3 regions of the Micromonospora sp. NPDC002575 genome follow, and region 1 is predicted to be linked to each of the others. Evidence: riboswitches for the same ligand, from Rfam matches in the RefSeq annotation. Region 1 holds a riboswitch; each other region holds the start of a gene.
The links. A riboswitch is a leader RNA that binds a small molecule or an ion and turns the genes downstream of it on or off. The one in region 1 is predicted to bind cyclic di-AMP.
Positions count from the first base shown of each region.

Region 2: linked by a shared signal. The riboswitch ahead of ACFYWL_RS07920 (NlpC/P60 family protein) and the one ahead of ACFYWL_RS25775 (coiled-coil domain-containing protein) in region 1 are both predicted to bind cyclic di-AMP.
Region 3: linked by a shared signal. The riboswitch ahead of ACFYWL_RS11985 (coiled-coil domain-containing protein) and the one ahead of ACFYWL_RS25775 (coiled-coil domain-containing protein) in region 1 are both predicted to bind cyclic di-AMP.

Region 1 covers NZ_JBIARA010000021.1:37,531-48,880, reverse strand. The annotation lists gene ACFYWL_RS25800 (cellulose binding domain-containing protein) at 1-306, shown strand, start outside; gene ACFYWL_RS25795 (hypothetical protein) at 519-947, opposite strand; gene ACFYWL_RS25790 (hypothetical protein) at 1,100-1,243, opposite strand; gene ACFYWL_RS25785 (STAS domain-containing protein) at 1,585-1,947, shown strand; gene ACFYWL_RS25780 (SRPBCC family protein) at 2,027-2,476, shown strand; gene ACFYWL_RS25775 (coiled-coil domain-containing protein) at 2,529-3,599, opposite strand; cyclic di-AMP (ydaO/yuaA leader) riboswitch at 3,604-3,735, opposite strand; gene ACFYWL_RS25770 (cation diffusion facilitator family transporter) at 3,889-4,803, opposite strand; gene ACFYWL_RS25765 (HelD family protein) at 4,912-7,029, opposite strand; gene ACFYWL_RS25760 (alpha/beta fold hydrolase) at 7,221-8,144, opposite strand; gene ACFYWL_RS25755 (hypothetical protein) at 8,509-8,838, opposite strand; gene ACFYWL_RS25750 (DUF3145 domain-containing protein) at 9,162-9,653, shown strand; gene ACFYWL_RS25745 (glycoside hydrolase family 3 protein) at 9,759-11,350, shown strand, end outside.
Region 2 covers NZ_JBIARA010000004.1:59,664-65,669, forward strand. The annotation lists gene ACFYWL_RS07915 (NlpC/P60 family protein) at 74-1,090, shown strand; cyclic di-AMP (ydaO/yuaA leader) riboswitch at 1,301-1,441, shown strand; gene ACFYWL_RS07920 (NlpC/P60 family protein) at 1,508-2,494, shown strand; gene dcd (dCTP deaminase) at 2,658-3,236, opposite strand; gene ACFYWL_RS07930 (pyridoxamine 5'-phosphate oxidase family protein) at 3,363-3,935, shown strand; gene ACFYWL_RS07935 (zinc metalloprotease) at 4,007-4,990, opposite strand; tRNA gene ACFYWL_RS07940 (tRNA-Gly) at 5,234-5,307, shown strand; gene ACFYWL_RS07945 (helix-turn-helix transcriptional regulator) at 5,399-5,944, opposite strand.
Region 3 covers NZ_JBIARA010000006.1:134,521-145,870, reverse strand. The annotation lists gene ACFYWL_RS12025 (heavy metal translocating P-type ATPase) at 1-1,814, opposite strand, end outside; gene ACFYWL_RS12020 (hypothetical protein) at 1,827-2,849, opposite strand; gene ACFYWL_RS12015 (heavy-metal-associated domain-containing protein) at 2,881-3,090, opposite strand; gene ACFYWL_RS12010 (metal-sensitive transcriptional regulator) at 3,239-3,541, shown strand; gene ACFYWL_RS12005 (DUF305 domain-containing protein) at 3,710-4,366, opposite strand; gene ACFYWL_RS12000 (hypothetical protein) at 4,450-4,917, opposite strand; gene ACFYWL_RS11995 (heavy metal translocating P-type ATPase) at 5,028-7,049, opposite strand; gene ACFYWL_RS11990 (YibE/F family protein) at 7,384-8,883, shown strand; cyclic di-AMP (ydaO/yuaA leader) riboswitch at 9,050-9,180, shown strand; gene ACFYWL_RS11985 (coiled-coil domain-containing protein) at 9,185-10,210, shown strand; gene ACFYWL_RS11980 (carbonic anhydrase) at 10,393-11,124, opposite strand; partial or broken gene ACFYWL_RS11975 (helix-turn-helix transcriptional regulator) at 11,297-11,350, shown strand, end outside.

The DNA.
Region 1 (11,350 bases):
GGGGCCTGCTCGGCGACGTACAAGGTGACCACCTCCTGGTCCGGCGGCTTCCAGGGCGAGGTGACCGTGAAGAACAACAGCGGCACGCCGAAGAGCTTCTGGGGAGTGGTCTGGAACTTCCCCGGCGGCCAGCAGATCACCCAGCTCTGGGGCGGCACCTACACCCAGACCGGGGCGCAGGTCGTGGTGCGGGACGCGGGCTGGAACGGGACGCTGCCCGTCGGCGGCAGCACCACCTTCGGCTTCGTCGCCAGCGGGACCGGGGCTGACTCGACCCCGGCGATCCTGACCTGCACGGCCAACTGACCGCCACCTGACCGCCCCGCGCGGGCCCGAAACCCCGGGCCGGCCTCCCCGCACGGAGGCCGGCCCGGTTCACGTCTCGAAGGGCCTCGGGTGCTCGCCGGGCCTCAGGGTCCTCGCCCGAGCCTCGGGCGCTCCTCGGCGGGGCCTCGGGGTCCTCGCCCGGGCCTCGGGCGCTCCTCGGCGGACCGGCGGCGACGGCCGGCCGTCCAGGCTCAGCCGTCCAGGCCGACCGGGGAGTTGGGCCGGTCGACGTCGACGAACTCGATCTCCTCGACGTCGCGCTCGCCCCGACGCCCGGCGGCCCGCGCCGCCGAGCCGGCGGCCCAGCCGATCGCCGCGCCGGCCAGGGCGGCCCCGATCAGCAGCCCCCAGGGCAGGGCGGGCCGGCGACCGGCGAGCGCGTCGAAGGCCAGCACCGCCCGGCGGCGCGCCTCGTCGGCCGCGGAGCCGACCAGCTCACCCGCGGAGCCGACCAGGTCGCCCGCGTCGTCGGCGAGACCCGAGCCGCTGCGCCGGGCGGAGCGGGCGGTGCCGCGGACGCTGTCGCCGGCGGAGACGACGGCGGAGGCCAGGTGCTGCCACGCCTGGTCGGCGATCCGCTCGGGCTTGCTGCGGCGCTCCAGCAGGTTGGTTCCGAACATCGTGCTACCTCCTCGGGTGCCGAAGCTTGCGGCCACTTCGGACTGCGGCGTGAGACCGGTGGGCGGTCCGCCGGCACGCCCGGCGCGGTCCGCCCACCGGGGCAGTGCCCCGCCCGCCGCCGCCGCAAACCCCCGGCGTGCCGGCCGTGCCCTCAGCGTACGGACACCACCGCCGAGCCCCGGGCGAAGTCGTCGTCGTCATCGTCATCGTCGTCCCCGGCGCCGCCGAAGCCGCAGGCCAGCATGAGTGCGAGCAGCGCGCCGACGCCGGCCAGGCCGGCCAGTCTCCGGATCATCAGGTGGTCCCTTCCGTGTCACGGGTGTGGACGCCGCCGATGCTAGGCGGGGCGGGCAACGGCGGCGAGTCGCGCGGGTGGCGGCCGGGTGGGGCACACGCCCGAAGTGCGGGGTGCGCGCAAAGGTCGGAGGAGACCGCTACCCTGGGTCGGCGACACCGGCCCCGGGCCGGTCGTCCGGCAAACAGGATCTGAAAAGTCCGGATAAGGGCAACGTGTTTTGCCCTGATCCACGAATTGCTCATCCCGAGGGGTGGCGACCGAGGCCATCGGAGGAATACTCTCGGTCGCGGCCCGCGTACTGATGAGGCGCCCGTCAACGGGCGAGTGGAGGTGCTCGCGTGAGCCTGTCGATCGTGAAGTCGGTTCTTTCCGGTGGTGTCATCGAGATCGCCCCGCGCGGCGAGATCGACGTCGACACCGCGTACGAGGTGCGTGAAGCCATCGCCGAGGTGCTCACCAAGGGCCGGCCCGCCCGCATCGAGCTGAACATGCGCCTCGTCACCTTCATCGACTCGGTCGGCATCAGCGCGATGGTGGCCGGCTTCCAGACCGCCGAGGTCAGCGGGGTGAAGCTGATCGTCACCGAGCCGAGCCGGTTCGTGCACCGGCAGCTCTGGGTGACCGGCCTGCTCGGGCTGTTCGGCGCCCCCGAGCCCTACCTCGCCGGCACGGCCACCCCCGAGGTGCTGCCGGGCGCCTGACGAGGCCGCCGACGCTGGTTTCCGGTGCCGGGGCGGCCCGACTCTTCCCCCACGCCCCCGGGTGGGGGACGATCGACGGATGCCCCGGCGCGACAGCTTCCAGTACTCGGTCCAGGCCCGCTGCCCGCGGGCCGAGGCGGTGGCGCTGCTCAGCGACCCCGCCCGGCAGACCGAGCTGCATCCGTTGATCACGCGGGTGCGCCGGCTGCCGCCCCGGCCGGGCGCCCTGGCCAGCTACGCGATCACCGACCAGCTCGCCGCCGGGCCGCTGCGCTTCGGCGTGACATACCAGGCGGACGTGCTGGTGGTGACCGACGACGAGATCGTCACGGTGGCCCGGCAGCGGCCCTCCACGACGGTGCGTAATCACACGCGGCTGCGCGACGAGCCGGACGGCCTGCTCCGCGTCGACGTGGAGATCACCCTGGCCGCGCCGACGCCGCTGTTCACGTACGCCTTCCGGCAGGCCCGCTCGGCGCACCTCGGGCTGGCCCGCCGGCTCGGCGAGGTGCTTGGTCGCACGGCGTAGCGCCCCGGGCGGCCCGCCCCGACGGGGGAGGGCCGCCCGGGGCGGGCGCGGGTCAGATCACCGACAGGTGCACGTGGTTGGTGTGGTCGCTGGACGGGTCCCCGTTTCCGCCGCTGTACGCCTTCCAGCCGCTGCTGGGCAGCCAGATCTGCTTGAACCAGATCACGTACAGCACGGCGAGCCGGTCGGCGTTGCGCACGAAGTACGCCGCCAGGTTGTTGCCGTAGGTGCGGTCCCCGCCCGTGGCCACGCCGCCGAAGCCGCCCTTCTGCGCGGCGAAGTCGCAGGCCCGGCCCTTCGGGTGCTCGCCGGAGCCACCGGGCCGGTAGCAGGAGACGTACCGGGTGAAGCCGGCGGCCTTGGCCTGGTTGAGCGCGTGCAGGGTGCGCGGGGTGATGCAGCCGTTGGCCGGGGTGGGATCGTTGACGCTGCACGACTCCGCCGGCCAGGAGCCGTCGGCGTTGCGCTTCGCGGGGGTGGCGTTCGCGCTGGAGGAGCCGCCCGGGCTGGACCCGCCGCCGCTGCTGCTGGCCTTGTTGTTGGCCACGGTGAGGGCCCGCTCGGCCTGCTCCTTGCGCTTGCCCATCAACGCGACCTGCTTGCGCTGCTCGCGGATCTCGCCGTCGAGGGCCTGCCGGGTCTTCGTCGCCTCGTCCCGGGTGGTCAGCAGCTCGCGCAGCGCCCGGTCCTCGTTCGCGGCGATCGTGTCGAGCGCGGCGGCCCGGTCGAGGAACCCCTCGGGGGAGCTGCTGTCGAGCAGCACCGAGGCGGCGGTGAGCCGGCCCTTCTTGTACGCCACCCCGGCGATCTCGCCGACCTTGGCGCCCCGGGTGACCAGCTCGGCCTCGACCGTCTTGAGCTGGCCGCCGAGCTGCTGCTGCCGCTTCACCGACCGGTCGAGGGCGGTCTTGGCCTCCAGGTAGCCCTTGCTCGCCGCCTCGAGCTGGGCGCGCAGGGCGGGCGTGCCGCCCTCCTCGTCGTCGCCGGGTGCGGCGAGCAGGCCGACGGGCGGCGCGGCCCCGGCCGGCGTCACCGGCGCGACCCCGAGACCGACGGCGAGCGTCAGCGCCAGCGCCGCCGCCACCCGGGCGGCGATCCTTCCTACAGGTGCCACTACTGGCATGTGCGTGTCCTTCCGTCAGCCGCCGACCGGGTTAGCTGACGGGTTCGGGACGGAAGATCCCTACCGCTCTGGAGCGGATGCACCCCACACACATGGTTCCCCGGCTCGCCCGCGGGCGATTAGGCGGCGGCCACCACAGGCGCCGGAGGGCGCCGCCCGGCGATGGCCGGGGCCGAGCCTACCGGTGCGTGTGGGGCCAGCGCTGCCTCCGTGACGGAGGGTACGCGGATGAAACCTGTCAAGTCGGCCATTCGACCGCGAATGTCGCGAAAATTGATGGCTCTCGGTCTCACCAGCCGGCCGGCCCGCAGCCGTCGCGGGACGCTCCGGGCTCGACCTGCAACGTGGCGTGCTCGATGTGGAAGTCCTCGTGCAGGGCGGTGCGGGCGGCGGTCAGCACCGCGCCGACCTCCGCGCCGGGCGCCATGGTCAGGTGCGCCGAGGCGACCTCCATGCCGGAGGTCAGCGTCCAGACGTGCAGGTCGTGCACCTCGACCACGCCGGGCACGGCGGCCAGCCGGTCGTGCACGGCGGTCACCTGGAGGTGCTCCGGCGCGGCCTGCACCAGGATGCGCACCGCGGCCCGCCCGAGCCGCCAGGTGCGGGGCAGGATGAACACGCCGATCGCGACGGCCACCGCCGGGTCCGCCCACCACCAGCCCGTGGCCATGATCAACACGGCCGCCCCGATCACGCCGACCGACCCGAGCAGGTCGCCCAGCACCTCCAGGTACGCCCCGCGCAGGTTGATGCTCTCCTTCGCCCCGCTGCGCAGCAGGGCGAACGCGGCGACGTTGGCGAGCAGGCCCAGCACCGCCACCACGAGCATCGGGCCGGTGGTCACCTCGGGCGGGTCGCCGAAGCGCCGGACGGCCTCGACCAGGACGTAGACGGCGACGCCGCTGAGCAGCAGGGCGTTGCCGAGCGCGGCGAGCACCTCCAGCCGGTAGAGCCCGAAGGTGCGCTGCGGGTCGGCGGTGGCCCGGCGGGTGGCGGTGATCGCGGCGAGCGCCATGCCGATGCCGAGCACGTCGGTGAACATGTGCCCGGCATCGGAGAGCAGCGCCAGCGAGCCGGTGCCGAGCGCGGTCGTCGCCTCGACGATCATCAGCGCGGCGAGCAGCGCGAACGCCGCCCAGAGCCGCCCCGAGTGGCGGGCCGACACGTTCGCCGCCCCGTGGTGGTGGTCATGCCCTGCGCCCACGCCCACACCCTCCGTCCGTGACCCCTCGACCGGCCCAATCTATGCTCACATCGCAATATGTGCAAGTGATCGACAGCGGTCCGGCCAGGGCACGGCCGGGGCGGGCGGTCAGCCCGTCGGGTCGATGGTGACGAGGCGCTGGGTCGCCCGGGACAGCGCCACGTACAGCGTCCGCACGCCCGAGCCCGGGTCGGCCCGGATCTCGCCCGGGGCGACCAGCACCACCCCGTCGTACTCCATGCCCTTGGCCTGGAGGCTGGTCACCACCTGCAGGCGCGGCGCGGCCCGGCCCGCCAGCCAGCCCGCGACCTCGTCGCGGCGCGGCACCGGCGTGATCACCCCGACCGTGCCCTCCACCTCGCCGAGCAGGTCGCCGACCGCCGCGACGGTCGCCGCCGCCAGCCCGGCCGCCGGCACGGTCAGCTCGACCGGGGCCACGCCGGTGGACCGCACCGCCCGGGGCAGCGCCAGGTCCGGGTAGAGCCGGCGGATCTCCGCCGCCGCCACCGCGAAGATCTCCGCCGAGTTGCGGTAGTTGGTGGTCAGCTCGAACTCGTGCCGCCGCCGGCGGCCCAGCGCCGCGTCCCGCGCCCGGGTCAGCTCCTGCGGGTCCCCCGTCCACGCGGTCTGCGCCGGGTCGCCCACCACCGTCCAGGACGCCAACCGGCCGCGCCGGCCGATCATCCGCCACTGCATCGGCGACACGTCCTGCGCCTCGTCGACCACCACGTGCGCGAAGTCGCGGTAGTCCTCCGGCCGCTCCCGGGCCGCCTGGCGCGCCGCCCGCTGCCGGTCGGCGTGCGTGCTCAGCTCGCGTACGCCCCCGGCGAGCTGGAACGGGTCGCGCTTCGCCCGCTTCGGCTGCACCGGCTTGCCCAGCAGCGCGTCCAGCTCGTCGAGCAGGGCGATGTCGGCGATCGTGAGCCCCTCGGCGTCCAGCGTCCGGTACGCCTCGACGAGCAGGCCGACCTCCGCCCGGGACAGCACCCCGGCGGCGTACCGCCGCAGCCGGTCGGGACGGGCCAGCCAGCCCAGCACGTGCCGGGGATGCAGCCGCGGCCACCACGCCTTGAGGAACTCGCGGAACTCGGGCCGCTCGGCGATCTCGTCCTCGAACGCGCGCTGCTCCGGCAGCCGGCCGATGCCCAGCCGCCGGGCCTGGGCCCACAGCGCCGCGAACACCCCGTCGAAGCCCGCCCGGCGCGACTCGTTGCGGCGGGCCCCCCGGCCCAGCGCCCGGTCCCGGATGCCGTCGAGCTCCCGGCGGTCGAGCCGCAGCAGCTCGCCCCGGTAGAGCAGGCGCAGCTCGCCCGGCCCGCCCGGCACCGCGTCCCGCGCCGCCCGCTCCAGCACCCGGCGCATCCGCAGCGACCCCTTCACCGCCGCCACCTCCGGCGGGTCGGTGCGCGTCGCGCCCATCCCTGGGAACAGCGATCCGAGCGAGCGCAACGTCGCCGTCTCCTCGCCCAGCGACGGCAGCACCGAGGCGATGTACTCCACGAACACCGCCGACGGGCCCACCACCAGGATGCCGCCGCCGGCGTAGCGGCTGCGGTCGGAATAGAGCAGGTACGCCGCCCGGTGCAGGGCCACCGCCGTCTTGCCCGTGCCCGGCCCGCCCGAGACGATCGTGACCCCGGAGGCGGGGGAGCGGATCGCCTCGTCCTGCTCGCGCTGGATCGTGGCCACGATGTCCCGCATCCCCCGGCCCGTGGCCCGGGACAGGGTTGCCAGCAGCCCGCCGTCGCCCACCACCGCCATGTCCGGCGGGGCCGCCGCCGGGTCCAGCAGGTCGTCCTCGATCCGGGTCACCCGCTCCGCCGCCGAGGAGATGGTGCGCCGCCGCACCACGCCCAGCGGCTGGGCGGGCGTCGCCTGGTAGAAGGCGGCGGCGGCCGGGGCCCGCCAGTCGACCACGAGGGTCTCGGCGTCCTCGCCGCGCACCCCGAGCCGCCCCACGTGCAGCACCTGCCCCTCCCGCAGGTCCAGCCGGCCGAAGACCAGCCCCTCGTGTTCGGCGTCGAGCACGTGCCGGCGCTGGGCGGCGTGGAAGACCATCGCGTCCCGCTCGACGAGCGCCCCGAAGTTGCCCACCCGGGCCAGGCGGTAGCCGTCCTTCTCGGCCTGCGCGGCAAAGCGGCGCAGCTCGGCGAGGCGGGCGTACACCCGGTCGAGGTGCCGCTGCTCGGCGGCGATCTCCTGCTCCAGGGTCGTGCGGTCGGTCAACGTACGGGCTCCTCGCAGACGGCGGCGTCGGCCGCGCCAGGGGCGCGGCGGCGCGCCGGGGTGACCGGGTGAGGGTACGGCCAGCAGCCGACGGCTTCGCGGGGCCATGCCGCCGCCGCGATCCACCCCACGTCCCGGGCGGCCCCTGGTCAGCGCCGGCGCGGCCCCGGTCAGGTCCGGTGCGGCCCCCGTCAGCGCCGCGCGGACGCCTCCCGCGCGCCCGCCAGCGCCCGGCCCAGCACCTCGGCCAGGGCCGCGTTCACCTGCTCGGGCCGCTCCATCATCAGCATGTGCCCCGCGCCCGGGCAGACCGTCAGCGCCGTCGCCGGCAGGGCCGCCGCGATCGACTCGGCGCACGGCGGCGGGGTGAGCCGGTCCCGGTCGCCGACCAGCGCCGCCGCCGGCAGGTGGGCCAGCGCCGCGAGGGTGTCCAGCCGGTGCTGGGCCCCGATCGACGCCCGGAACCCGCCGATCGAGCGGAGCGTGGCCCGGGCCACCGCCGACGTGACCAGCCGGATGTCGGTCGGGTCGCAGCGGTCGCCGAAGAGCATCCAGCGGATGCTGGGCCGCAGGGCGCGCAGCAGCGCCCGGGGCGGACGCCACGCGCCGCAGCGGGCCAGCACCCCCGCCCCGGTGGTCTCGGCCAGCCGGATCAGCCGGGCGATGCGGGGGGAGAGGCCGTACACGGTGTGGGTGTGCCCCTCGGCGGTGGTCGAGACGAACACCAGCCCCGCCGCGCGGGCGGCGAAGTGCCCGGGGTGCCGGTGCGCGTACTCCATGATCGTCATGCCGCCCATGGAGTGCCCGGCCAGCACCACCGGCCCGGCCGGGGCGACTGCGTCGAGCACGGCGGCCAGGTCGTCGCCGAGCTGGGCCAGGGTGGCGGTACGCAGCGCCATGCAGCCGGACCGACCGTGCCCCCGGGCGTCGTAGGTGACCACCCGGACCCGGTCGCCGAACCGCTCGCGCAGGGCGGCGAGCTGCCGGTGCCAGCTGCGCCCGTCCAGCGTCCAGCCGTGCAGCAGGACAACGGTGACCTCGGCGTCGGCCGGCCCGGACGCCTCCACGTGCAGGCGCACGTCGTCTGCGAGCCGCACCTCCACGTGTTCCGGCATCGCCGCCTCCCCTCGGGCCGCCACGGAAACGTCACCCCCGGGTGACCCGGCGGTAACAAACCGACTACCCGCCATGACATCACGCCAACCCTGTGCAAGGAAGGGCCCCTTCTTAACGCCTGCGGTAGAGAAGGGTCCCCTTCTCACGCACCCGCGGCCCGGCGGCGGGGCGCGGCCCGGCGGGCGCGGGCCGGCGGAGGCGGGCCGGCGGAGGCGGGCCGAGGTGGGGGCCGCGGACGCGGCCCGGCGGAGGTGGGGCGGGGGCGGGCGCAGACGGCGAACCGCCCGCCGGGTGGCCCGGCGGGCGGTTCGGTGTGGCGCAGGTGAAGCGGTTGGCGCAGGTGAAGCCGTGTCGCGGGCGGGCTCAGCCGCCGAAGACGCCGGCCTCGGCGAGGCGCTTCTCGGTGGCGTCCCAGCCGTGGTCCGGGTGGGCGGCGGCGAGGTTGTTCAGCTCGGCCCGGATCTTGGCGGCGTGGCCGGCGGCGGCCAGCGTCCGGATCTCCTCGACGAAGGCGTCGGAGTCGGTGCGCAGGTGCGCGGTCTTGCCGTTGGTCAGGTTCCGCACGTAGGCGTGCTTGCCGCCGTTGAGCGGGATCAGGTACTTGAACTCGCCCAGCACGCTGAGGGCCCCACCCTGGCCAGCCTGGCCGGCCCGGACTGACGCGCGCGCGGTCTTAGAGGTGTTGCTCGCCACGGAGGTACTCCTTGGAGACGTACGGGAGGACGGGAACGTCCGGGGGCTGTGACGGGTGACGCCCGGGAAGACCTCGACCCGTCGAAGATGTGCGCGGCACAAGCCGCCGAGAGAACTGTACACGACCACGATGCCTGGCCGGTCACCGTGACTGTCACCAGGACACAACCGGGGCCACCGGCCCGACATTCCGCCCCGGCCGGGGCGGCGAATTCTGCGATTCCCTGGCGCACCATCCGTCCCACCAGTCATCATGTGTTCCAACAGCCACTCGGGTGTCGAGGTCGTAGGGGAAGACGCACCTCGCTCTCCGGGAGGTCACCGTGCCAACGCGTGGCGTCGTATACGTCCACTCCACCCCGCTCGCCGTGTGCTCACACGTCGAGTGGGCGATCGCGCGCGTCCTCGCCGCGCCGGTCAACCTGCAGTGGACGGCCCAGCCCGTCGACCCCGGCGCCCGCCGGGCCGAGTGCGGGTGGACCGGTCGCCCGGGGACGGGCGCCGAGCTGGCTGCTGCCCTCCGGCAGTGGCCCATGATCCGTTTCGAGGTGACCGAGGAACCCAGCGCGGGCGTCGACGGCGAACGCTTCATGTACGTTCCGGGGCGGGGCCTGTTCCGGGCCACCGTCGGCGCGGCCGGCGACATCCAGCTCGGCGAGGACCGGCTGCGCGGCATCATGGCCGCCGCCCGGGCCCCCGAGGCCCTCGCGCACGCGCTCGACAAGGCGCTCGGCACCGCCTGGGACGCCGAGCTGGAGCCCTACCGGTACGCGGGCGACGGCGCCCCGGTGACGCTGCTCACCCGCGTCGGCTGAGCGCCGCCCCTCGCGCGTCCCACCCGACGTGGCCGGCCACCCGCCCGGCCCCGGCGCGGCGGCTTGACCGGGCCGAGTTGCCCCGATAAGGGGTGAACTGGTGGGATGGACCGCGTGTCGAACTCCCCGCGACGTGCCGGCGTCGCGCTCGCCGCCCTGACCGCCGTGCTGCTCACCGGGTGCACGAAGGAGCCGGACCGGCCCCGCCCCGCCCCGTCGGCCAGCGCCGTCGCGGCCGACCCGACCCCGTCGGGCGCGCCGGCCGCGACCACCGACCCGGCCGCCCGCGCCGCCGCCCTGGTCGGCACCCTCGCCGACGAGGACCTGGTCGGCCAGGTGCTGATGCCCTACGCGTACGGCGACAACGCCACGAAGGTCTCCACCGGCTCCGCCGCCGGCAACCGGGCCCTCGCCGGGGTGGACACCCCGGCCGAGATGGTGGCGAAGTACCGGCTGGGCGGGCTCATCCTGGTCGGCTTCAGCGCCGACGACCCGACCTCCGGCAACCAGGAGACCACCAACGTCGACAACCCGCAGCAGGTCCGCGAGCTGACCGCGGGGCTGCGCGACGCCGCCGGGAAGCTGCCCGCCGGCGCGGCGCCGCTGCTGATCGGCACCGACCAGGAGTACGGGGTGGTCACCCGGATTACCGACGGGGTCACCCTGCTGCCCAGCCCGCTGGCCGCCGGGGCGGCCGGGGACCCGGCGCTGACCGAGGCCGCCTGGCGGGCCGCCGGCCAGGAGCTGGCCGCGATGGGGATCAACCTGGACTTCGCCCCCGTCGCCGACGTGCTGGTCACCCGCAGCACGGTGATCGGCTCCCGGTCGTTCGGCGCGGACCCGAAGCGCGCCTCGGCGCAGGTGGCCGGCGCGGTGCGCGGGTTGCAGGGCGCCGGGGTGGCGGCCAGCGTCAAGCACTTCCCGGGCCACGGCCTGAGCGCCGCCGACTCCCACGAGGAGCTGCCGGTGATCGACCAGAGCCGCAAGGTCCTCGACTCCACGGCGTTCCCGCCGTTCTCCGCCGGCATCGACGCCGGTGCCCTCGCCGTGATGTCCGCCCACCTCGACGTCACCGCCGTCGACCCGGGCACCCCGGCGACGTTCTCCCACAAGCTCCTCACCGGCGTGCTGCGCGGCCAGCTCGGCTTCCAGGGCGTGGTGATCACCGACGGCATGAACATGGCCCCCGCCAAGCGCTGGTCGCCGGGGGAGGCGGCGGTGCGGGCGCTCAAGGCCGGCAACGACCTGATCCTGATGCCGCCCAACGTCACCCAGGCGTACGACGGGCTGCTCGCCGCCCTGCGCGACGGCTCGCTGCCCCGGGCCCGGCTGGTCGAGGCGGTGACCCGGGTGCTGACCATGAAGTTCACCCTGGCCGGCACGCCCGCCCCGGCGATGTCCACCCTGAACGACGCGGAGCACCGTAGGGCCGCCGAGGCGCTTGCCGCCGGCGCGGTCACCATGCTGCGCGGCTCCTGCACGAAGGGGGTCGCCGCCCCCGTCACGGTCACCTCCTCCGGCGGCCGGGAGAAGACCCGCGACCTGCTGACGCAGGCGCTCACCGCCGCCGGGGTGCAGGTGGTGCCGAGCGGCGGCACCCGGGTCCACCTCGTCGGGTACGGCGACGGCAGCGGCGACCTCGCCGCCGACGCCGCGGTGACCGTCGCGATGGACACCCCGTACGTGCTGGCGAAGGC
Region 2 (6,006 bases), on a different contig from region 1:
GCTGACCGCTGTGGGTCGTCTGCCTCGATCTTCCCTCTCGCGAGGCGCCCGGCGGTCGGTTGCGAAGGAGTCGGTGCCGGTGGCAACCATGCCCCCTCATCGTCATGCCCCGGAACGGTCAACCGCTCGCCCGGGTGGTGCCCGCCGTTTCGCACGCCGCCTGCTCACCCTGGTCGCGGCGGTCGCCGTCGGCGCCGGGACACTGACCGCGCCCGCGTACGCCGAGCCGTCGGTGGACGAGATCGAGGCGCAGATCGACAAGCAGTGGGAGCAGCTTGAGCCCACCATCGAGCAGTACAACAAGGTCCGCGCCCAGCTCAAGGTGAACCGTGAGAAGGCGGCGGAGGTGCAGAAGAAGATCGAGCCGCTGGCGCTCGAGACAGAGCTGGCCATGAACCGCGTCGGCGACCTCGCCTCCCGCTACTACATCTCGGGCCCGTCGCAGGACATCGGCGCGCTGCTGGTCAGCACCAAGCCGGGCACCCTCGCCGAGCAGCTGACCATTCTGGACCGGCTCGCCGCGCAGGAGCGCAGGCAGGTCGAGGGCGTGCTCGCCGTCCGGGCGAAGTACGACACCGAGAAGCAGAAGCTCGACACGCTCATCGCCTCCCAGGAGAAGCAGACCAAGGAGCTGGCGGCGAAGAAGACCAAGATCAACGCCGAGATCAAGCGGCTCCAGGCGTCGATGCCGAAGACCGTGGTGTCCACCGAGGGCTGCCCGACGGTCACCGGCGTGGTCAGCTCGGCCGCCCGCACCGCCATCCGGACCGCCTGCGCCCAGGTCGGCGACCCGTACGTCTGGGGCGCCACCGGCCCGAACTCGTTCGACTGCTCGGGCCTGACCCAGTACGCCTACAAGGCCGCCGGGATCCACCTGACCCACTTCACCGGCGCCCAGTGGAACGAGGGACGCGCCATCCCGCGTTCCGAGGCCCGCCCCGGTGACCTGGTGTTCTTCTTCAGCGACCTGCACCACGTCGGCCTCTACATCGGCAACGACAAGATGGTGCACGCGCCCCGGGCCGGCAAGCCGGTCAACGTGAGCAGCATCAACACCATGCCGGTGGCCGGCTTCCGCCGACCCGGCTGACCCGGACCGGCCCCCGCGAAGGCCGCGCCGCGCAGCACCGCCCGAAGGCCCCCGGTCACCCGACCGGGGGCCTTCGGCGTGCGGCGGGCATCGAAGCCGACGAGGGGCCTGTACGGTGTGTCACGGCCCGTCGGGTTGCGAAGCGATGACGCCCGTCTCTACTCTGGCCAATTGTCGGCCGGTAGCTGCACCGCCCAGCCGGGCGGTGACGGTGCGACACCGCCGAGTCGCCTCCGGGCGAGCCGGGGACCCAGGTACGCCGGGGTGAATCCGCAGCGGCGCTGCGGTAGGGCGCTCTCCCTTCCCGCCCGAACCCGTCAGCTAACCCGGTAGGCGGTAGAGGAAGAAGGAGAACGGAGCCCGGTGGCACACCATGCCCCGCGGCGCCCGTCACGCCGGACGGCCGACGCCGACCGGATGCCGGCTGCGCCGCGTACCCGCTGGTCACGCTGCACCACCGCCCTCGCCGCCCTGGTCGGCGTCGCCGTCGTCCTGACCGGCGCACCGACCGTGGCCCACGCCGACCCCTCGGTCGCCGAGATCGAGCGGCAGATCGACGAGGACTGGAACAAACTCGAACCGCTCATCGAGCGGCACAACGCCACCCGCCAGGACCTGGCCGCCAAGCGCAGGCAGGCCGACGCGCTCGCCGCGCAGATCGGGCCGCTCCAGCGCCAGGTGGACGAGGCGATGAGGAAGGTCGGCGGCCTCGCCGTCGAGGCGTACAAGGGCGACAACATCTCGGTGGTCAACGCCCTGCTCGGCAGCCGCACGCCGAGCCAGATGATGGGGCAGTTGGAGCTGCTCGACCGGTTCGCCCAGCGCCAGCAGCACGACGTCCAGGCGGTCGTCGACCTCCGCGACGAGCTGGCCGCGAAGAAGCAGCCCCTCGACGAGATGGTCGCCCAGCTCGCCCGCACCGAGGCCCAGCTCGCCGCGAAGCGGAAGCAGATCAACGCCGAGATCGACCGCCTGCAGAAGCTGCGGCTGAAGGTGTACGGCAACGGTGGCGGCGGCCCGCTGAAGCCCGCCCCCTGCCCGGCGTCCTACCCGGGTGGCGGCGCGGGGACGGCGGTGAAGTTCGCCTGCGCCCAGATCGGCAAGCCCTACGTCTGGGGCGCGGAGGGCCCGAACTCGTACGACTGCTCGGGGCTGATGCTGGCCGCCTGGGCGAAGGCCGGCGTCTCGCTGCCGCACAACGCGGCCCAGCAGCGGTCGGTGACCGCCAGGGTCAGCCGCGCCGACCTGCGCCCCGGCGACCTGGTGTTCTACTACTCCGACCTGCACCACGTCGGCATGTACGTGGGCGGGGGCTGGGTGGTGCACGCCTCCCGGGCCGGCGTCCCGGTGAAGATGAAGCGCGTCGACGACGGCCCGATCCACAGCTTCGGCCGCCCCTCCTGAGGTGCAAGGAGGGGCCCCTTGTTAACGCATACGGTCGAGAAGGGGCCCCTTCTCACACCCCTGTGGCGGAGGGCGGCGCAGCGCGCCCCAGGAGGAGCGGGGCGTCCAGCGGAGCGGGGCGTCAGCGGGTCGGCGTCAGTGGGGCGGCGTCAGCGGGTCGGCGTCAGCGGGGCGGCCAGGTGCGCCAGTTCTGCCAGGAGCGGCTCGGGGTAGGGCCACGCTGGCCCTGGTAGCGCGAGCCGTAGACCGCCGAACCGTACGGGTGCTCGGCCGGCGACGACAGCCGGAAGATGCACAACTGGCCGATCTTCATGCCCGGCCAGAGCGTGATCGGCAGGTTCGCCACGTTGGACAGCTCCAGCGTGACGTGGCCGGTGAAGCCCGGGTCGATGAAGCCGGCCGTGGAGTGGGTGAGCAGCCCCAGCCGGCCCAGGCTCGACTTGCCCTCCAGCCGGCCCGCGAGCTGGTCGCCGAGCGAGATCACCTCCAGCGTGGAGGCGAGCACGAACTCGCCGGGGTGCAGCACGAACGGCTCGCCGTCGGGCACCTCGATCATGGAGGTCAGGTCGTCCTGCTGCACGGACGGGTCGATGTGCGTGTAGAGGTGGTTGTTGAAGACCCGGAAGAGCTTGTCGAGGCGTACGTCGATGCTCGACGGCTGCACCAGGGTCGGCTCGAACGGCTCCAGCGCGAGCGTGCCGGCCTTCAGCTCGGCGACGAGGTCGCGGTCGGAGAGCAGCATCGCAACACCATAGCGAGGTGGGTCGGCGGGCCTGGTCAGCGGGGCTGGTGAGCGAGCCTGCGAATCGGGTGCCCGACCCGCGCGTCGCGCTTCGCGTGTCGTACAGGTGTTCGATAGGATGTCGGCATGGCTTCCTGGTCCGAATTCGCCGCTGACGAGCCACGACTCGCCGACGGGATCCGTCACCTCATGCAGCAGTACGGGCCGGGCTTCGGCTACCTGGCCACCGTCCGCGCCGACGGTGGGCCCCGGGTGCACCCGGTCTCCCCGGTGATCACCGACGAGGGGCTCTTCTGCTTCGTCGTCGACTCGCCGAAGCGGCGCGACCTCGAACGCGACGGCCGCTACGCGCTGCACTCCTTCCCGCCGGAGGACAGCGACGACGAGGCGTACGTGGCCGGGCACGCCCGACCGGTGACCGACCAGGCCCGGGTGGCCCGGCTCGCCGAGATCGGGCGGGCCGCGCCGCAGGTGGACTGGCGGCTCTTCGAGTTCACCGTCGACGTGGCGATGCTGGCCCGGCGCGGCGACGCCGGCACCGTTCGCCCCGGCGAGGCGACCGACCGGCCCGCCGTGCAGGTCTGGCTCGACCCCGGGGCCGCCGACGCCGCTGGCACCGCCTCGGGCGGGGGCGCTGTGGGCGTACCGGATCGGCGGTCGGCCCTCGGCGGGCGCGGTGCCCATCGTGCGGCGGCCTGACCCCCACAGACGCCGGTGCCGGCCCGTCGGGAGACGGAGCCGGCACCGGGGCGATCAACAGCAGTGGTACGTCAGGGGGCGCGGTAGGCGTCCCACGCGGTCAGCATCCGGGCCGCCTGGCCGGCGGTGAACTGGTACATGCACGTGTCGTAGGTGTAGTCCATGAAGTTGGTGATCGGGTCCAGCCCGGCCGCGGTGCAGGTGTCCCGGCCGGTCGGGCACTGGTACGCCGGCGAGGCCTCCGCCGGGGTGTCGCTCACGCCGTCGCCCGAGCCGGAGCAGCCGCCCTGGAAGGTGTGGTAGAGGTTCAGCCAGTGGCCGACCTCGTGAGTGCCGGTGTCGCCCTGGTTGTAGTTGGTGGCGGTGCCGCCCGGCAGCGACTCGCCCAGCACGACGACGCCGTCCATGTTGTCCAGCCGGCGCTTCGGGAAGGTGGCCCAGCCGAGCAGGTCGTCGCTCAGCTCGCCGAGGTAGACGTTCAGCGTGTTCTTGCCGCCCTCGCGCAGCGAGCTCTTCATCGAGCGCTCAGCCGAGGAGCCCTGCACGATCGGGTACCACGCCGGGTTGGTGACCCGGTTGATCTTCTGGAGCTGGAAGCTGAAGGCGGTGGCCGCGCCGCCGGTGGCACCGCTGTAGGACTGGTTCAACACGCTGATCTGCGAGTTGATCATCGAGTCGGGGATGTTGCCACCGGCGCGGGTGCTGTCCTCCTGGATGACGTGCACGATGACCGGGATGGTCACGGTGGCGAGCGCCGCGGCGCCGGCGCCGACCCGGAAGTTTGCCCGCTCGCGCAGGGCGGCGGCGAGGTCGGCCTCCCGCTCGCGGGTCTCCTTCGCGGTCAGTTCGTTCGGCTCGTGCTTGGCGTGCGCGCCGGCCTTCACCCGGGCGTCCGAGTGGACGTCGGCCGGCTCGGCGCACGCTTCGGTCGGGGCGGCGGAGAAGGCCGAAGCGGCCGGGACGACACCCACGGCGGCGGTGCTGAGCAGCAGCGCGAGGGTCGTCGACGCGACGCCGGCGGTGCGCCGGGTCAGCAGGTTGGGACGGAGTCCCATGGGCCCACCTCTTTCTGGCGGCGCGGCAGGGGGTGTGTCGCGCCGTGGCTTGAACGTGCGGGAGACGTTACAACCGATCGAGAGATTTGAGAATGGGCATATGTTGCCGCGGTGAAAATCCTACGCACCATCGATGGCCTGCGGATCTTGGTCGCCGGGGTGTCGGCGTGGTCGGGATGGTGGAGCACGTGAGGGGGTGCCTGGGTGCAGGCGGCGACGGCGTCGGGTACAGTGGGTCCGCCTGCGGGTGTAGTTCAATGGCAGAACATCAGCTTCCCAAGCTGACAGTGCGGGTTCGATTCCCGTCACCCGCTCCACGCACGAAGGCCCTGGTCAGGACGCAAGTCCCGAGCCAGGGCCTTCGAGGTTTCAAGGTCAACGATCATGCGGCGTGCCATTGGCGTGCCATTAGCCCTGTTGGCCGTCGCTAGGAGTTGGGGCGGCGAGTAGCTCGACCAGCACTCCCCAGTGCGCGACGCGTCCGCGGTGCTGCCTTGCCTGAAGCATGAGGTTCGCCACCACCAGCGATGGGTCGCTGTCTGGGATCTCAACCTTCAGGTTCTTTTGGATCCATGACCTGACCTCGCTCCACCTGTAGAACATGGTGCCCTCGCGGGCGGGGTTGATCGGAGGTGGGAAGGTGCCCGGCCCTCGATCGCCCGTGGCGTATCGCCGCACAGACTCTCTGCTCTGCCCGATGCGACCGGCGATGTCGGCAAGCGTCACCAGATCTTGATCGAGTACACGAAGCGCGGTCAGGCCAGCGTGGTCGAGGGTCTTGACTGCGGAGGTGATCGCGTCCGCCATCGTGCTGGCCTCTCGATCGAACTCTGCGATCGGAAGGCCGTTCTCTGTGCCGAAGGCCGCGTCATCGCAGCCTTCGGCACAGAGAGTGTCCAGTTCATCATCGGTAGGCTGCCGATCGAGCACCAACGTGAATACGTGCGTTGTCATGGCCTACCTCCCTTCGCCTCACATGGTCGCGGAGGTTCCCGCGTAGGGTGAGGGGTGGGTGT
Region 3 (11,350 bases), on a different contig from region 1:
TTGTCGCCGGTGAGCAGGATCGGGGTGAGGCCGAGGGCGCGCAGCCCGGCGACGGCCGCCGCGCTGGTCGGCTTCACCACGTCGGCCACGGTGAGCACCCCCCGGGCCCGGCCGTCCCAGCCGGCCAGCACCGCCGTCCGGCCGGCGGCCTCCGCGCCGGTCACCGCCCGTTCGAGCTTCTCCGGTACGTCGAGTCCGCGCTCCCGCAGCAGCCGGAGCCGCCCGACGACCATTTCGCGGCCGTCGACGGTGCCGGTGACGCCGAGCCCTTCGACGTTGGCGAAGCCGGTGACCGGGGCGAGCGGGCCCACCTCGGCGGCTGCGGCGGCCACGGCGCGGGCGATGGGGTGCTCGCTCGCCGCCTCCAGCGCCCCCGCGAGCCGCAGCAGCTCGGCGGCGTCCTCGCCGTCGGCGGGGAGCGCGTCGACCAGGGTCATCCGGCCGGTGGTGACGGTGCCGGTCTTGTCCAGCACCACCGTGTCGACCTGCCGGGTGGATTCCAGCGTCTCCGGGCCCTTGATCAGGATGCCGAGCTGCGCGCCGCGCCCGGTGCCGACCAGCAGGGCGATCGGGGTGGCCAGGCCGAGGGCGCACGGGCAGGCGATGATCAGCACCGCCACGGCGGCGGCGAACGCGGCCGTCGGGCCGGCCCCCGCGCCGAGCCACCAGCCGAGGGTGCCGGCGGCGAGCGCGATCACGATCGGCACGAACACCCCGGAGATCCGGTCGGCCAGGCGCTGCACGGCGGCCTTGCCGGTCTGGGCCTGCTCGACGAGCCGCGCCATCTGGGCGAGCTGGGTGTCGCCGCCGACCCGGGTGGCGGTGACCACCAGCCGGCCCCCGGCGTTGATGGTCGCGCCGACGACGGTGTCGCCGGGGCCGACCTCGACCGGCATGGACTCGCCGGTGAGCATGCTGGCGTCTACGGCCGAGGTGCCCTCGTCGACCACGCCGTCGGTGGCGATCTTCTCGCCGGGGCGGACCACGAACCGGTCCCCCACGGCGAGCCGGTCCACCGGGACCCGGGTCTCCACGCCGTCGCGCAGCACGGCGACGTCCCGCGCGCCCAGCTCCAGCAGGGCGCGCAGCGCGGCACCGGCGGTCCGCTTGGCGCGGGCCTCGAAGTAGCGGCCGGCGAGGATGAACACGATCACCCCGGCCGCCGCCTCCAGGTAGATGTTGCCGGCCCCGTCGGTGCGGGTGATGTCGAACCGGAACGGGTGGGTCATCCCCGGCTGGCCGGCGTCGCCGAGGAACAGCGCCCACAGCGACCAGCCGAACGCGGCCAGGGTGCCCAGCGAGATGAGGGTGTCCATGGTGGCCGCGCCGTGCCGCAGGTTGATCAGGGCGGCCCGGTGGAACGGCAGGCCGCCGTAGGCCACGACCGGCGCGGCCAGGGTCAGCGACAGCCACTGCCAGTAGTCGAACTGCCAGGCGGGGACCATGGCGAGGACGACCACCGGCACGGCCAGGGCCACGGAGACCCAGAGCCGGGTACGCAGCCCGCGCAGCTCGTCCACCGGCTGGGCGGCGGTGGCGGTGGCCGACTCGGGCGAGGGCGAGGGCGAGAGAGGGGGTGGCAGGGCGGCCGTGTAGCCGGTCTTGGTGACGGTGGCGATCAGGTCGTCGGGGGTGACGTCGTCGGCGTACGAGACGGTGGCCTTCTCGGTGGCGTAGTTGACCGTGGCGGTCACGCCGTCCATCCGGTTGAGCTTCTTCTCGATCCTCGCGGCGCAGGACGCGCAGGTCATGCCGCCGATCGCCAGTTCGATGCGGTTCGGTGCGACCGGTAGCGGTCGCGTGGGCGAGCTCATCGTTGCCTCCCGTCAGTCGTGCCCGTGCCCGGGGGCGCCGTGGCCGGCGTCGACGGTCGGGGTGCTGGTGGCGGCCGGTACGCCGGTCGCCGTCGGTGCGCCCGTCATCGCCGGTACGCCGGTCGTCGTCGGTGCGCCGGTCGTCGTCGGTGCGCCCGATGCGCCGGGGCCAGCTCCGGCGGGGGTGCTGGCGACGACGGTGAACTCGGCGGTGCGCACCACGTCGCCGTGCCGGAAGTCCAGGTAGAGCCGGTAGCTGCCGGCCGAGGGGAACTCGGCGGAGAACGTGACGCCCGGCCCGGCGGGGGTCGTCCCGTCGTTGGGCGCGCCCTCCGGGTGCACGTGCAGGTATGCCAGGTCGCCTTGGCGCAGGGCCACCAGGTGCCCGTACGCGCCGAGGTACGGCTGGAGGTCGGTGACCGGCGTGCCGTCCCGGCTGACGGTCAGGGTGAGCCGGCTGGCCCGGCCGGGCTGGACCCCGCCGGCCAGGGTGACGGTGTAGCCGTCGACGGTCGTGGCGGTGGCGGGCGGCGGCAGCGGTCGGGCGGCGAGCGCGCCGGGAACGGTGACGTCGACGCCGAGGGTCAGCGCCGGCCCGCCGGCCGGGGTGAAGTCGGCGAACGCCCGCCAGACGCCGGGGCCGGCCAGCGGGGACGCGACCCGCCAGGTGCCGTCCGGCCCCGCCTCCGGGTGGACGTGCCGGAAGCCGGAGAGGTCCCGCCGGGCGACGATCAGGTGCATCGGCTTGTCGTGCGCGACCTCGTAGCGGGTGACCGGCTGCCCGTCGGGGCCGGTGATCCGGAAGGCGAACTCGCCGGCCGGGGCGGCCAGCGGGGCGAGGGTGTAGCCCCGGTCGGAGACGAGCAGCCCGCCGGGCAGGTGGGCGGCCGGGGCGTCCCCGGCGTCGGCGTGGGCGTCGTGGCGGGTGTCGGCGGCGGGGGTGACGGGGCCGACCACCTGGCCGACCCCGTACGCCGCGCCGAACACCGCCGCCAGGCCGAGGGCGAAACCGCTCAGCTTCGTCGCCGTGTTCATCGTGTGCCTCGACTTCTCCGCAGGGGCGGCGTCACGCGCCGACGAGGGTGTATCCGGCCTCGTCGACGGCGGCGCGCACGGTCTCGGTGTCCAGCGGGCTGTCGCTGGTGACGGTGACCTGGCCGCCCTCCAGGTCCACCTTGACGTTGGTGACGCCGTCGATCGCACCAACCTCGGTGACGACCGAGCCGGCGCAGTGCCCGCAACTCATCCCCCGCACCTCGTACGTCGTGCTGACCATCGCTCTCTCCTTCCGCTGCACCTCACGTTACCCCCGGGGGGTAATGGTGAGGCGGACCACTGGCCTGGAAACGCCAGGGATACCGGGTGGGGGTATCCGCCAGGTCGAACCGTAACATACCCCTGAGGGGTATGTTAATCTCGGTCGCATGACCGGACCCATGCCCGCCCCGACCCGGGGGTACACCGCCAGCAAGGACCAGTTGCTCGCGCGGCTCCGCCGCGTGGAGGGTCAGGTCCGTGGCATCGAGAAGATGGTCGACGAGGACCGCTACTGCATCGACGTGCTCACCCAGATCTCCGCGATCCAGGCGGCCCTGGACAAGGTCGCCCTCGGCCTGCTCGACGGGCACGCCCGGCACTGCCTGCACGAGGGCGCCGTCGAGGGCCGGGCCGACGAGATGGCCACCGAGATGATGGCCGCCGTCGGCCGCCTCATGAAGCGCGGCTGACGCCGCCGGCGCGCCGAAGGCCGCGACCGCGACCGCGGCGCGACTCCCCGGCGCGACCGACACTCGCTTGATCAACTTCATGTCGGCGACATGGGGGCATCCCGAGCCGCGGATACCCCCACCTCGCCGGCATGGCGCACAGCACGACCCGGCCGTCCGATCCGGCCGTCAGAGCCGGGCGAGGATCTTCCTCATCTGGTCGATCTCGCCCTGCTGGCTAATGGCGATCTGCTGGGCCAGCGCCTTGGCCTCGGGGTTCGCCCCCTCGGCCAACTCTTCCCGCGCCATGGTGATCGCGCCCTCGTGATGGGCGATCATCGTGCGCAGGAACTTCCGGTCGAAGTCGACGCCGCTCGCGCCGGCCAGCTTCGTCATGTCCGCCTCGGACATCATCCCCGGCATCGCGTGGTCCATCTCCGGCATGCCGTGCCCGTGCCCCGGCGCGGGCGACAGGACCGGCCGGCCCCACCCCGCCAGCCAGCCGGTCATGGTGGCGACCTCCGGGGCCTGGGCGGCCTTGATCGCGGCGGCGAGCCGCTTGACCTCCGCGTCGGCGGCGCGGGTCTCGGCCAGCTCGGCCATCTCCACGGCCTGCCGGTGGTGCGGGATCATCATCTGGGCGAACATCACGTCGGCGTCGCCGAACGCGGCCGACCCGCGCGTGGGAGCCCCGGAAGCGATGGAGCTGGCAGTGGCGGCGCCGGCGGCCGGCTCGTCGTGATTGGGCGAGCCGTGGCCGGCGGAGCCGCAGGCGGCCAGGGTGAGGACGGCGGTCAGGGCAGCGCCGGCCAGGGCAGCGCGGCGCGCGACAGTACGAGTGGTCACGGTGAATCCTTCGGTCTCGTCACGTGCGTGGGCAGGACGGGGACGCGGGTCACCGGCGGAGCCGGGCACCGCGCCGGGCCGTCCTACGTACGCGACACCGAGACCTCGGCCAGCCGAAGTCCGAGCGGGCGGGGTGGCGGGGCACGCGGTCCGGCGGGCACGCCACCGGCCTGCCTGCCGGGCGGGCCGGGTGCCCGGGCACCGGTCAGCAGGAGCACGGCGACGAGCAGGGCCACCCCGAGGGCGCCGAGCATCGCCAGGCAAACGCTCCACCCGGACGGCCCGTCGGCCCGACCACCGCCCGCGCTGCCGGGGAACGCCACAGCGCCACCCGCGCCGCCGACAAGCGCCCCGGGGACACCCGCGGCCTCGGCGTGCACCGCCGGGGCGGGGTGGCCGTCGCGTGGTGTCGCCCCGTCGTGGCCGGCGTGGGTGCCGCCGGAGTGTGCGCCGTGGCCGAGGGTGTGCATGGCGGCGAGGCCGACCAGGGTGCAGAGCAGCAGCGCGAGGCGACCCCACCGCCCGCCCGCCGCCGCCGTCGTCGTCCGCACACCACCACGCTAGAGCCTCGCCCGAGGTCGACCTGCCTCGCCTCGCCCGTGGATGCAGGGGCGCGGAACGTGGCCCGACGCGCACGCCGGATTTGCGGCCCCGGCCGGGATCAGCCGGGGGTGAGGCGGACCCTGCGGAGCAGTTGGGCGTTCAACGCCACCACGATCGTGGACGCCGACATCAGGATCGCCCCGACCGCCGGGCTCAGCGCCACCCCCGCCCAGGCCAGCGCCCCGGCGGCCAGCGGCAGGGCCACCACGTTGTAGCCGGCCGCCCAGGCGAGGTTCTGCACCATCTTGCGGTACGACGCCCGGGAGAGCCGGGCGACCGCCGCCACCCCGCGCGGGTCGGACGAGGCGAGCACCACCCCGGCGGACTCGATCGCCACGTCCGTGCCGGCCCCGATGGCGATGCCCACGTCGGCGCGGGCCAGCGCCGGGGCGTCGTTGACCCCGTCGCCGACCATCGCCACGGTCAGCCCCCGTCGTTGCAGCTCGGTGACCTTCCCGTCCTTGTCGGCCGGCAGCACCTCCGCGAAGACCTCGTCCACCCCGGAACGGAAGCCGAGGTCGGCGGCGACCGCGTCGGCCACGGCCCGGGCGTCCCCGGTGATCATCGCGATGGTGCGGATGCCCTGGGCGCGCAGCTCGGCGATCGCCTCGCGGGCCTCGGAGCGCACCTCGTCGGCGAGGGCGAGCGCGCCGAGCACCGTGCCGGGAAGGCGGACCAGGTGCAGCACGGCCGCCCCCCGCCCAGCCCAGTCAGCGGTGGCCTGCTCCAGCTCGGCGGGGAGGCCCGCGCCCAGCTCGCGCAGCAGCGCCGGGCCGCCCACCGCGTACTCGGTGCCGTCGATCGTGGCCCGCACCCCACGGCCCGGCAGGGCGCGGAAGCCGGTGGCCGGCGCGGGACCGCCGCGTTGCTCGGCGGCGGCGACGATCGCGCGGGCCAGCGGGTGCTCGCTGTCCGCCTCGACGCCGGCGGCCAGCCGCAGCAGTTCGTCCTCGCTGGTGCCGGCGACGGCCGCGACGCCGGTCACGGCGTGCTCGCCCCGGGTCAGGGTGCCGGTCTTGTCGAACAGCACCGCGTCGACGGTGCGCATCCGCTCCAGCGCGAGCCGGTTCTTCACCAGGATGCCGGAGCGCGCCGCGACCGCCGTGGACAGCGCGATGACCAGCGGGATCGCGAGCCCCAGCGCGTGCGGGCAGGCGATGACCAGAACCGTGACGGTCCGCACGACGGCCTCGTCGGTGTCGCCGAGGGCGGACCAGACCACGACCGTGACCACGGCGGTGGCGGTGGCGACGTAGAACAGCCAGGCCGCGAAGCGGTCGGCGAGCACCTGGGCCCGGCCGCTGGAGCGCTGCGCCTCGGCGACCATGCGCTGGATGCCGGCGAGGGTGGTCTCCTCGCCGGTGGCCTCCACCTCGACCCGGATCGCCGAGTCCGTGGCCACCGTGCCCGCCACCACCCGGTCGCCGACCGACCGGGCTACCGGACGGGACTCGCCCGTGATCATGGATTCGTCCAGCTCGGCGGCCCCGTCGACGACCCGGCCGTCGGCCGGCACCCGACCGCCCGGCCGGACCAGCAGCACGTCACCGACGCGCAACTCGGCCACCGGGACGCGCTCGGCGCCGCCGTCGGGGCGGACCCGCTCCGCGTCGTCGGGCAGCAGCGCGGCCAGCGCCGCGAGGGCGCCCCGGGCCTGGCCGATCGCCCGCATCTCCTGCCAGTGCCCGAGCAGCATGATGGTGACCAGCGCCGCCAGCTCCCACCAGAAGTCCAGGTCGAACGCGCCGGCGCTGGTGGCCAGCGACGCGGCGTATGCCACGCTGATCGCCATCGCGATGAGCAGCATCATGCCGGGCGCCCGGTCGCGCAGCTCCCGGACCGCGCCGACCAGGAACGGCCAACCGCCCCACCAGAAGACCGCCGAGCCGAGCACCGGGCCGACCAGGGCCCGGCCGGGGAACTCCAGCGAGTAGCCGAACCAGTCCATCACCATGTGGCTGGTGACGACGATCGGCAGGGTCAGCGCGAGGCAGACCCAGAACCGGCGGCGGAACATCTCCGGGTCGTGCCCGGCGTGCTTGTCGTGCCCGGCGTGGTTGGCGTGCGCGTCGTGGGCCATGGTTCCAACATGCCCCGCCGCCCGTCGAAACGGCAGCGTGTCGGGCACATGGCGGTATCAGAGCGCCCGGAACACCGCCATGTCGCCGACATGGTGTCGGCCGACCTGCGTTCGCAGGTGAGGGTGGCTACGATTCCGGGCGATGGGACGCGGTCCGCTCCCGGCGGCTCGTGAGGAGGGGCGGGGCTTCGGGCGGTCCTCGGGGGCGGGCGGGTCCCCGAGGGGTCGACCGGGTGTGGTCGTCCGGGCAGTCGGCCCGGATCGATCGCCCGCGACGCTGAACCGTCCGGGCCGCCGAGCCGTATCCCGCGCTGACACCGTTTGGAGATCGTCGATGGGCGCCGACCACAACCGACCCGCTCCGCCCACCCCACCGGGGGTGCGGCGGGTCCTCGTCGCGACCGTGGTCCCCCTCTTCGTGATCACCGTGATCGCGGCGGCCGTCCTGTGGCCCCGCGACGGCGGCCCGGAGGTCGACGGCAGTTCGCCGGTGCCCCGCTATCACGGCACGGTGACCCGGGTGGTCACCGAGGAGTGCCCGCCGCAGCCGGAGACGCCGGAGGGCGGCGGGCCGGGCGTCGCGGACGGCCCGTGCGGCACGGTGACCGTCCGGGTGGAGCAGGGGCCCGACGCCGGGCAGCAGGTCGAGACGCCGATCCCGACCGGCCCCGGCGCGCCCACCGTCGCCGTCGACGACCGGATCGTGCTGGTGAAACTGACCGACCCGGCCGACCCGGCGGCGAGCGCCTACAACATCGCCGAGCACCAGCGCGGCACCCCGCTGATCTGGCTGGCGGTGGTGTTCGCGCTGGCGATCGTCGCGTTCGGCCGCTGGCGGGGGGTGGCCGCCCTGGCCGGGCTCGCCGCCACCTTCGCCATTCTGCTGACGTTCGTGCTGCCCGGCATCGGCGCGGGCGGGTCGCCGTTGCCGATCGCCGTCGTCGGCTCCGCACTGATCATGTTCGTGGTGCTGTACCTCACCCACGGGGTCACCGCGCAGACGTCGGTTGCCGTCCTCGGCACCCTGGGCAGCCTGGTGCTCACCGGACTGCTGGGCACCCTGGCCACGGCGGCCACCCACCTCACCGGGTACGGCAGCGAGGACGCCACCACCCTGTCGATGTTCCGGGGCGACGTGGACCTGCACGGCCTGCTGCTGGCCGGCATCATCATCGGTTCGCTCGGGGTGCTCGACGACGTCACCGTCACCCAGGCGGCCACGGTCACCGAGCTGGCGCACGCCAACCCGGGGTTGTCCCGGTTGCAGCTCTACCGGGCGGCCACCCGCGTCGGCCGGGCGCACATCGCCTCCACGGTCAACACGATCGTGCTGGCGTACGCGGGCGCGTCGCTGCCGCTGCTGCTCCTGCTCACCGCCGACTCCCGCCCCGTGACCGAGATCCTGACGAGCGAGTTCCTCGCCCAGGAGATCGTCCGCAGCGCGGTCGCCACGCTGGGCCTGATCGCCGCCGTGCCGCTCACCACCGGGCTGGCCGCCGTGGTCACGGCGGCAGGACGCACAGCGGCGGAGCGCACGGCGGCGGGACGCACGGCGGCGGGGCGCAACGCAGCGGGGCACTCCACGGCGGGGCACACCGGCACAGGGCACCCTACGGCGGGGCACGCCGCCGCGACCCGCCCCGGCCCGGCGGGCGGCGGGGACGTGCCGGCGGCGCGTACCCGCGGGGGCGGACGGCGGACCGCGGACCGCGATCTCGCGCTGGAGGCGCTCGGCGGCGGCCGGGCGGTCGGGGGGTTCCCCGACGACCAGGCCACCACCCACCCCCCGGCCGGACGGCCGCACCGAGAAGGAGGCACGGACACCGCATGGTGACACTTCGCAGCGTGACCGATGGCGGCATCCGCCCTGAGAAGCGCATCACTGATTACCGACGGCGATTACGAAATGACGCTTTTAGTCGGCATCCGGACGTAGCTCCCCGCATGGCCTCTCGGGTAACCTCGCTGCCGGTCACCGCCGAAGGCGCGAAGCGGCGCCTGCGGTGCCGCCGCCCAATCGCCGCGAGGCGAGCCGGGGAACCAGGTGCCCGGGGTGAATCCGCGCGAGCGGTAGGGGCCGCTTCCGCCCCGAACCCGTCAGCTAACCCGGTCGGCGGTCGATGGAAGGGAACATTGTGACGGCACCCCTGCACCGCTGGTTGACACCCGTGGTGGCCGTGCTCGCTGCCCTGGCGGTCGTCGCCGGGCCGGCCGCCCCGGCGCTCGCCCTGCCCGCCGCCGCCCCCCAACCCTCGGGGCACGAGGAGGACGACGAGCCCCAGCTCATCACCGACGTGATCGAGGCGACGAACCGGGACTACGTCCAGGCCAAGTCGAAGCTCGAAAAGTCCAAGAAGCGCCAGGCGCAGCTCGCCGACGAGGTGCGCAAGGCTCAGGAGGAGCTGGACGCGCTCGCGCCGCAGGTCGGCGAGATGGCCGCGCAGTCGTACCGGACCGGGCGGGTCGGCGCGATGGCGATGCTGCTGGAGAGCAACAGCCCGGACTCGTTCGTCAAGCGCGCCTCCGCCCTCGACGAGCTGAACATGGTCAACGCCAACAAGCTGGCCGAGGTCAGCGCGGCGAAGAACCGCGCCGAGCAGGCCAAGCTCGCGCTCGACGCCGAGGTGCGCGAGCAGCAGAAGCAGGCGTCGGTCATGGCGAAGAAGAAGCACGACGCCGAGAAGGCGCTCGCGCTGGTCGGCGGCAAGGGCTTCACGGGCGGCCTGGTCAACGCCACGTCCCCGGTCGCGAGGATCGCGCCGGGCCGGTCGTCGGACGGCAGCTGGCGGCCGGAGTCGTGCAGCGAGAACGACCCCACCACCTCCGGCTGTGTCACGCCTCGCACGCTGCACGCCTACAAGGAGGTCAAGCGGGCCGGCTTCAACCGGTTCGTGGGCTGCTACCGGCCGGGCGGGCCGTGGGAGCACCCCAAGGGCCGGGCCTGCGACTGGTCGCTCCAGAACAGCGGTTTCTCCCCCTGGCACAACAACGACACCCGGATGTACGGCAACAATCTCGCCGCGTTCCTCATCCGCAACGCCGACCGGCTCGGCATCTACTACGTCATCTGGAACCGGCAGATCTGGTTCCCGGCGAACGGCTGGAGCTCCTACAGCGGGCCGTCCAACCACACCGACCACGTGCACATGTCGCTGCTCTGACGCCGCGTGCCGCGCATGCCGAGAGGGGCCGTCCCGCTGCGGGGGCGGCCCCTCTCGTCGGTTCTCGGGCAGTGGTGTGCGGCAGGCGACGGTCGTAACGCCAAGGGCTGGCGAGCGCCAGGCGGTGGGCGCCGGGTGGCGGTGAGCGCCGGGCGGTGTTGTGCGTCAGGCGGCGGTGAGCGTCAGGCGGCGGCGCGGGTCGGGGTGGCGTCCGCGGCCATGGCGGCCGGCACGGCGGCCACCGTCCGCACCCCGCCGGCACTGAGCCGGTACGACATTCCGACGACCGCGCACCGGCCCGCGTCGACCTCGGCGGCGAGCACGGTCGACCTGTCGAGCATCGCGTCGACCGTGCACGCGATGTGGATGTCGACGATCTCGTCGATGTCCTCGATGCCCCGCTCGGCGGCCCGGCGCAGGCTGGGCAGCACGGCGTCCACCACGGCCCGCAGGTTGCCGGCGGGCTGGCTGCCGGTGCCGGCCGCCGCCCGGGCCGCCTGCACCGCCCCGCAGGAGTCGTGGCCGAGCACCACCACCAGGGGGGTGCCCAGCACGGTCACGGCGTACTCCACGCTGCCCAGCACCTCCGGGCCGACGGTGTGCCCGGCGGTGCGGACCACGAAGAGGTCCCCCAGGCCACGGTCGAAGATGATCTCGGCGGCGAGGCGGGAGTCGGAGCAGCCGACGATCACCGCGAACGGGTGCTGGCCGTCGGCGACAGCCGCCCGGTGGTCGGCGTCCTGGTTGGGGTGGCGCGGCGTGCCGGTGACGAAGCGGTGGTTGCCGGCGTGCAGCTCGGCAAGGGCCCGGCCCGGGGTGCAGGGAGCGCCCGGCTCGCCCGGTCGCCCGATGGACGGGAGGGGGTCGAGCTGCCCGGAGCCCGACTGAGCCACCGACATGCTGGACTGCTCCATGCCCCACCACCTCGCCATTCACGCGCACGACCAGTTCCCCCACGGTCACACGCAGCGAAAGGCAGGTCAAGCGTTACGTGATACACATTTCCTGCGTTGGGAAGGGCTTGCGCGGGCCCGCGCTCCGGCCCGCGCCGGCCCAGGGGCGTGGGCGTCGTCGCCGAGCCCTAACATGTCCGACATGGCGACGACAGCAGGCAGGAACGGGAGCACCCGGAACTGGACG